2 regions of the Sphingosinicella microcystinivorans genome follow, and region 2 is predicted to be linked to the other one. Evidence: predicted binding sites of a transcription regulator. Region 2 holds the regulator's gene; the other holds the start of a gene.

Region 1 (3,355 bases), 1.9 Mb from region 2:
GGGCCGCGGCGATCGTCCGGGGCCGTCATCAGTTCCACCCGATCGCCGAGAAGAACACCGCGAAGAAGGCATCGAGCACGATGACGAGGAAGATCGCCTGCACCACGGCGGCCGTGGTGCGAAGCCCCACCTCCTCGGCATTGCCGCGTACCTGCATCCCCTGGAAGCAGCCGGTGACGGCGATGACGAGCCCGAACACGGGCGCCTTGATGAGTCCGACCCAGACATCGGTGATCGGCACCACCTCCTGGATGCGCTGGATGAAGGTGGCGGGCGGGATGCCGAGCGAAACCCATGTCAGCAGCATCCCGCCGACGATACCGAGAATCGATCCGTAGAAGGCGAGGAGCGGCATGGCGAAGACGGCGGCGAGCAGCCGCGGGATGACCAGCACCTCGATCGGCGGCATACCGATCGTGCGCATGGCGTCCACTTCCTCGGCGAGCTTCATCGAGCCGATCTGCGCTGCGAACGCGCTGCCCGAACGGCCCGCGACCATGATCGCGGTCATCAGCACGCCGAGTTCGCGGAAGGTAATGCGGCCGACGAGGTTGATGACGAACACGTCCGCGCCGAACTGGCGGAGCTGCACCGCGCCCTGCTGCGCGACGACGATGCCGACGAGGAAGCTCATCAGCCCGATAATGCCGAGCGAGGCGACGCCGACCGCCTCGTACTGGTTGGTGACGGCGCGCCAGCGCAGCGCGCGGCGGCCGATGAGGACGCGGCCGAGCGTGACGAGCGTCAGCCCGAGGAAGGACAGGAAGCCGCCGAAGGTCGTGGCCGCGAAGACGATCCAGCCGCCGAGCTTTTCCAGCGTGCGAATGAACGGCGGGGTCAGATCGGGGCGGATCTTGGTGGGCCGGGTGTGCGAGCAGATCTGGTCGATCAGCTCCTCGGCCTTGTCGCTTGCGCCCGTCAGCCGGAAGGAGAGGCCGGCCGCCTCGCGCGCCATGCGTGTGCGGTAGAGCACCCATGCGCCCGCCGTGTCGATGCGCTCGATGTCGGCGAGGTCGACGGTGAGCGGTTCGGGATCGGATTCGAGTTCGCGCAGGCGCCGCGAGACGGGGTCGATGAAGCGAATCGTCATGCGGCCGGAGAGGCGCACGGTGCGCTCGCCATCCGCGTGACCTTCGGCGATGTGGCTCCCGGCGGGCGCTTCCGTGTCAGCCATAGTGCGCGAGCTTCAGGCCGGGCCGGTCCCAGCGCGTCTTCGCAAGGCGGCCGGTGGAGGACAGCGTCACCCACGCGTCCCGCATGTCCGCGCCGCCGAAGCAGATGTTGGTGGTGACGAGATCGGGCATGTCCCGCCATGTCTGCACGCCGGTCCCGGCATCGACGGACGCGATGCCGGGATGGCCGGCGATCGTCGCCACGCAGATGTTGCCGTCCGCATCGACGGCGAGCGAATCGAGCAGGATATGCCCCGCGAACGCCGTGACGACGCGCCCCGGCAGGGCCGCGAGCGGCGAGGGCGCGACTTCGCCGGGGCCGGTGATGTCGAAGGCGAGCAGGGTGCGTTCCATCGTGAGCGCCGTATAGACGGTGCGCCCGTCGGGCGAGAGGCTGACGCCGTTCATGTTCGGGCCGTAGACGGCGCAGCGGATGCCGGAGCCGTCCGGCTTCGCGTAGTAGAGCCCGCCGTGGTCGGTGGCGCGGTCGCGAATCTTGCCGAGGTCGGTGAACCAGAAGCCTCCGCTTGCATCGAACACGATATCGTTGGGGCCGGAGAGGGGCCGCCCGTCGCACGCGTCGTAAAGCCGTTCGACCGTGCCGGTCGCGAGGTCGATGCGCTCGATGCGGCCGGTCGTGTAGTCGGCGGCGATGTGACCGGGGATCAGCAGGCCGTCCTGCCGAATCCATTCGAAGCCGCCGTTGTTGCAGAGGTAGAGCGCGCCGTCCGGGCCGATCGCGGCGCCGTTGGGGCCGCCGCCGGGAGTCGCGATGGTCTCCGTGCGGCCGTCTGGCAGCACGCGCGTCACCCGTCCCGCGGCGATCTCGACGACGATGACGCTGCCGTCTTGCATCCACACGGGTCCTTCCGGGAAATGCAGGCCCTCGGCGACGATTTCGACTGCGCTCATTCCGCTCCGTCCTCCCGCCGTATCCTGTCCGGCAAAGCCGTTTCGATGCAAGGTCTTTGCGTCCGGCAAGCAATTGCGCTAGCAATGCAGTTCCCGATCTGTTCACCTCCGAAGGCGCATGGAATGAGCCCTCTTCCCCTGATTGTCGGCCTTGTGATGTTCGCGCTCGGGTGCGGCATCGGCTGGCTGCTGTGGGCGCGCGATCGCGCGGCGCTGCGGACGGAGCGCGATTCGCTGCGCGGCGAGCGGGACGGGCTGGCGGATGCGGTGGCCGGGCTTCGCACCGACAAGGCGCTCGCCGAGCAACGCGCGGCCGGGATCGAGGCGCTGAACGCCGAGATCGCCGAACTCAGGAAGGATAGCGTTGCGCTCGCCGAGCTCAAGAGCCGCGCGGAAGAGCGCGAGCGCGCCTTCGCCGAACGCGAGGCCGATTTGCAGCGCCGTTTCGAGGCGCTGGCGAGCGCATCGCTTGCAAAGAGCCACGAGGCCTTCGTGAAGCTCGCCGAGGAAACGCTGAAGCATCATCGCGAGGCGGCGGGCGCGGGGCTGGAGAAGAACCGCGCCGAGATGGACAAGCTCATCCAGCCGATGCGCGAGACGCTCCTCAAATACGAGCAGAAGCTCGGCCAGATCGAGGAGGCGCGCGCAACCGCCTACGGCGCCATCCACAACGCCATCGCCGAGGTGAAAGCCGGGCAGGAACGCGTCTCCGGCGAGGCCGCGAAGCTCGTCCACGCGCTCCGCAGCGCGCCCAAGGCACGCGGGCGCTGGGGCGAGCACCAGCTGCGCCGCGTGCTCGAAATGGCGGGCCTGTCGCCGCACGTCGATTTTGCCGAGGAGGTCTCGGTAGAGGCCGAGGACGGTCGCCTGCGGCCCGACGCCGTCATCCGTTTGCCGGGCGAGCGCGTGCTCGTCATCGACGCCAAATGTTCGCTGAACTCCTATCAGGACGCGCTCGACGCGCCCGACGAGGACGCGCGGCGCGCGCATCTCCTTGCGCACGCCAAGGCGCTGCGCGTCCATGTCGATGCGCTCGGGCGCAAGAGCTACGCCGAGCAGTTCGCGGGCACGCTCGATTTCGTCATCATGTTCGTGCCCGGCGAAAACTTCCTCGCCGCTGCGCTGGAGGCGGATCAGGACCTGTTCGAGACGGCGTTCCAGCGCCGCGTGCTGCTCGCCTCGCCGACCAACCTCATCGCCATCGCACGGACGGTGGCGATGGTCTGGCAGCAGGAGAAGGCGACGGCCGACGCGCAGAAGATCGCCGCCCT
Region 2 (3,355 bases):
AGCGGTTCAGCTTCGAGGGCACACCGATCAATGAGGAGATGATCCGCTCCCTTCACGATGGCTCCTTCCTCCCGCCTCGCCGCAATATCGTGCTGGTCGGCGGCACGGGGACAGGCAAGACCCACCTCGCCATCGCGATCACCGCCAATGTCGTGCGAAGGGGCGCTCGCGCCCGCTACTTCAACACCGTCGATCTGGTGACACGCCTCGAAGAGGAGACCCGGATCGGCAAAGGCGGGACCCTGGCGGCGCAGCTGTCGCGGCTCGACCTGATCGTGCTCGACGAGCTCGGTTATCTGCCGTTCGCCCGCTCGGGAGGGCAGTTGCTGTTCCACCTCATCAGCAAGCTTTATGAGCGGACCAGCGTCATCATCACCACGAACCTCGCCTTCGGCGAATGGCCGACCGTGTTCGGCGATCCCAAGATGACCACGGCGCTGCTCGACCGCGTCACCCACCACTGCGATATCGTCGAGACGGGCAACGACAGCTGGCGCTTCAAAAACCGCAGCTGACAGCCACCTTCGGCGCCTTCAAAAATCTATCTTGCGCTGCGCGCGCCTCCGGTCGGGCTACGCCCGCCCTCCGCCGCACGCAGCGCAAGGCCATCTTCAACAAACCAGCATCATATTATCCGAAAAGGGGGTCCCTCTTCGACGCCGATCGGGGGTCCCTTTTGAACGCCGTTTGACAGCTGTCTACCTCAAACGTAGAAGCGCGAACAGGCTGCGCGCTTGGCATTTGCACGCTCCATATGATGGATTTCCCTGAATTCCTTTCGGCGATGAGCTTCAGCTCGATTGGGCCTGCCTTTTGCGGATTGAAATCGACTGTTTCAGATTGGCTACTGCACCTGTAAGTAACCACTCCCACGGGGATCCCGTGCATCATCCTATCCAGCCATCTTCGCTCTCGTTCTTTGCGAACCATTGTCACTGCGATCACACATATGGCGATGATCAGAATAGCGATAATGGCGAAAATTGATCGGCGACCTATCATTGTCCAATCTTACGAGACAGTTGAATGTCCGCAAGTGGTTGAAAACGATCATCGAACAGAGGGTTTGCAAACTCCATAGTCGCCTCTTCAGGAGAGGGGTTTGGGGTGGGGCAGCTCAGCCCGATGTCACGTTCGAACAGGGGCACGAACCCCGGCGCCTCCACCCCGAAGAAAAAGGCGGAACAGGAAACCGCGTGACCGCCGCGTCTCAGTTGTAGCGGCGCAGCAGCCCCACCAGCTTGCCCTGCACGCGCACCCGGTGCGGCGCATAGCGCTGCGCCGTGTAGGCGCTGTTCGCGGGGTCGAGGCGGATTTCGCCCTTGTCGCGGCGCAGGTACTTGAGCGTCGCCTCGTCGTCGTCGACCAGCGCCACGACGATCTCGCCGTCGCGCGCCGTGTCGCACTTCTGGACGAGCGCATAGTCGCCGTCGAGGATGCCCGCCTCGATCATGGAGTCGCCGGAGACCTCGAGCGCGAAATGTTCGCCGGCCCCGCCGCCGAGCAGGGCCGCGGGCACCGAGAGGCTGCGGTCGCTTTCCAGCGCCTCGATCGGCATACCCGCCGCGATCTTGCCGTGGAGCGGAAGCGTGATGACGTCATCGTTCGCAGCCGGAACGACCGGCGTCTGCCGCGCCGTGGCCTTCGCCGCGCCCGTTTCGGGGAAGCGCAGCACTTCGAGCGCGCGCGCGCGGTTCGGAAGCCGCCGGATGAACTGGCGTTCCTCGAGCGCGTTCACCAGCCGGTGCACGCCCGACTTGGACTTGAGGTCGAGCGCGTCCTTCATCTCCTCGAACGACGGCGAGACGCCGCCCGCCTGCAGCCGCTCGTTGATGAACATCAGCAGTTCGTGTTGCTTGCGCGTCAGCATGTCCGGTTCCGCCTCCCGTGTTTCACGACTCGCCCAACAGATGTCCCGGCACAAGATGTTCCGGTTTTCGTGAACGAATAGGGAACATTTAGGGGGTGCCGAGAATCCTGTCAAGCGCAAGCACGGGAACCTCGGCGCCGGCGGGCGCGGCCGGTGCGCCGGGGGGACGGATGATGAGCGCGTTCGCGCGCGCGAGCACGCCGAGCATCGCGGAATCCTGCGATTCGAACGCGCTGACGCCCTCCGGCGTCAGCCGCCCGCGCTGGTGGTCGCGGCGGCCGCCGTTGGCGGGGAGCGGCGTGAGGAGGCGCGCGGTGGTCATGGCGTCGGCCTCCGGGCGTCCGGCCATGCGCCTCAGCACCGGCAGCGCGAACAGCACCGCGCAGATGAACGCCGAGACCGGGTTTCCCGGCAGGCCGAGCACGCGCGCCTCGCCGAGCGCGCCCGCGATCAGCGGCTTGCCGGGCTTGATGGCGACCTTCCAGAAATCGAGCGCCGCGCCCGCGTCCTTCAGCGCCGCCTGCACGAGATCGTGGTCGCCCACCGACGCGCCGCCGATGGTGACGACGAGGTCCGCGTCCTTCGCCGCCTCCAGCCCCTTGCCGATGGCGGCGGGATCGTCCGGAAAGATGCCGAGGTCGGAAACCTCCGCCCCGGCGGCGCGCAGCAGCGCGGCGAGCATCACGCCGTTCGAACCGACGATCTGGTCGGCTGCCGGCATGGTGCCCGGCGGCACCAGTTCGTCGCCCGTGGCGATGAGCGTCACGCGCGGCCGCCGCACGGCGAGGCGGCCGTACCCGCCCGCCGCCGCGAGTCCGATATGCTGCGGGGAAAGCCGCGTGCCCGCCGCGATCAGCCGGTCGCCCGCGCGGAAATCCTTGCCCGCCGTGCGGATGTGCGCGCCTTCGCGCGGCGGGCCTTCGCCCGTCATCGTCAGCGCGTCGCCCTCGCGGCGCACCTCTTCCTGCACGATCACCGTGTCGGCGCCCTCCGGAACCGGCGCGCCCGTGAAGATCCGCGAGGCTTCGCCCGCGCCCACGCGCCCGGCAAGGCCGCGCCCCGCGGCGCTTTCCCCGATAATGCGCCACGGCCCCGGCATGTCGGCCCAGCGGATCGCGTAGCCGTCCATCGCCGAAGCCGGGAAGGGCGGCTGCGTCAGGCGCGCGGCGAGGTCCCCGGCGAGCGTCAGGCCCGCCGCGTCGCCGACCGCTACCTCGACGGGGGCCACCGGCGCCGAGGCCGCCAGCAGCCGCGCCACGGCGTCCTCATAGCTCAGCATGTGGCGCGCTCCAGTCGCCGGACTTGCCGCCGCTCTTCTTCAGCAGGCGCACGCCCGAGATCACCATCGCCTTGTCGACGGCCTTCACCATGTCGTAGATCGTGAGCAGCGCGACGGAAGCGGCTGTCATCGCTTCCATTTCCACGCCCGTGCCCCATGTCGTCGAAGCCGTCGCCGCCACGCGCACGCCGCCGTCCTCCAGCGTG

What was found. Region 2 encodes LexA, which represses DNA repair genes until DNA is damaged. Its sites were predicted from a motif close to GTTCCNCNCTTGTTCT; they were not measured.
Region 1: a site for LexA is predicted at 2,174-2,189, ahead of rmuC (DNA recombination protein RmuC). Genes of this name have one in related genera too.

Annotation. Positions count from the first base shown of each region.
Region 1 is NZ_CP116005.1:799,486-802,840, reverse strand. It holds gene PE061_RS03925 (ABC transporter ATP-binding protein) at 1-29, opposite strand, end outside; gene PE061_RS03920 (ABC transporter permease) at 29-1,174, opposite strand; gene PE061_RS03915 (SMP-30/gluconolactonase/LRE family protein) at 1,167-2,084, opposite strand; gene rmuC (DNA recombination protein RmuC) at 2,208-3,355, shown strand, end outside.
Region 2 is NZ_CP116005.1:3,440,578-3,443,932, reverse strand. It holds gene istB (IS21-like element helper ATPase IstB) at 1-515, shown strand, start outside; gene lexA (transcriptional repressor LexA) at 1,211-1,870, opposite strand; gene glp (gephyrin-like molybdotransferase Glp) at 1,959-3,149, opposite strand; gene moaC (cyclic pyranopterin monophosphate synthase MoaC) at 3,136-3,355, opposite strand, start outside.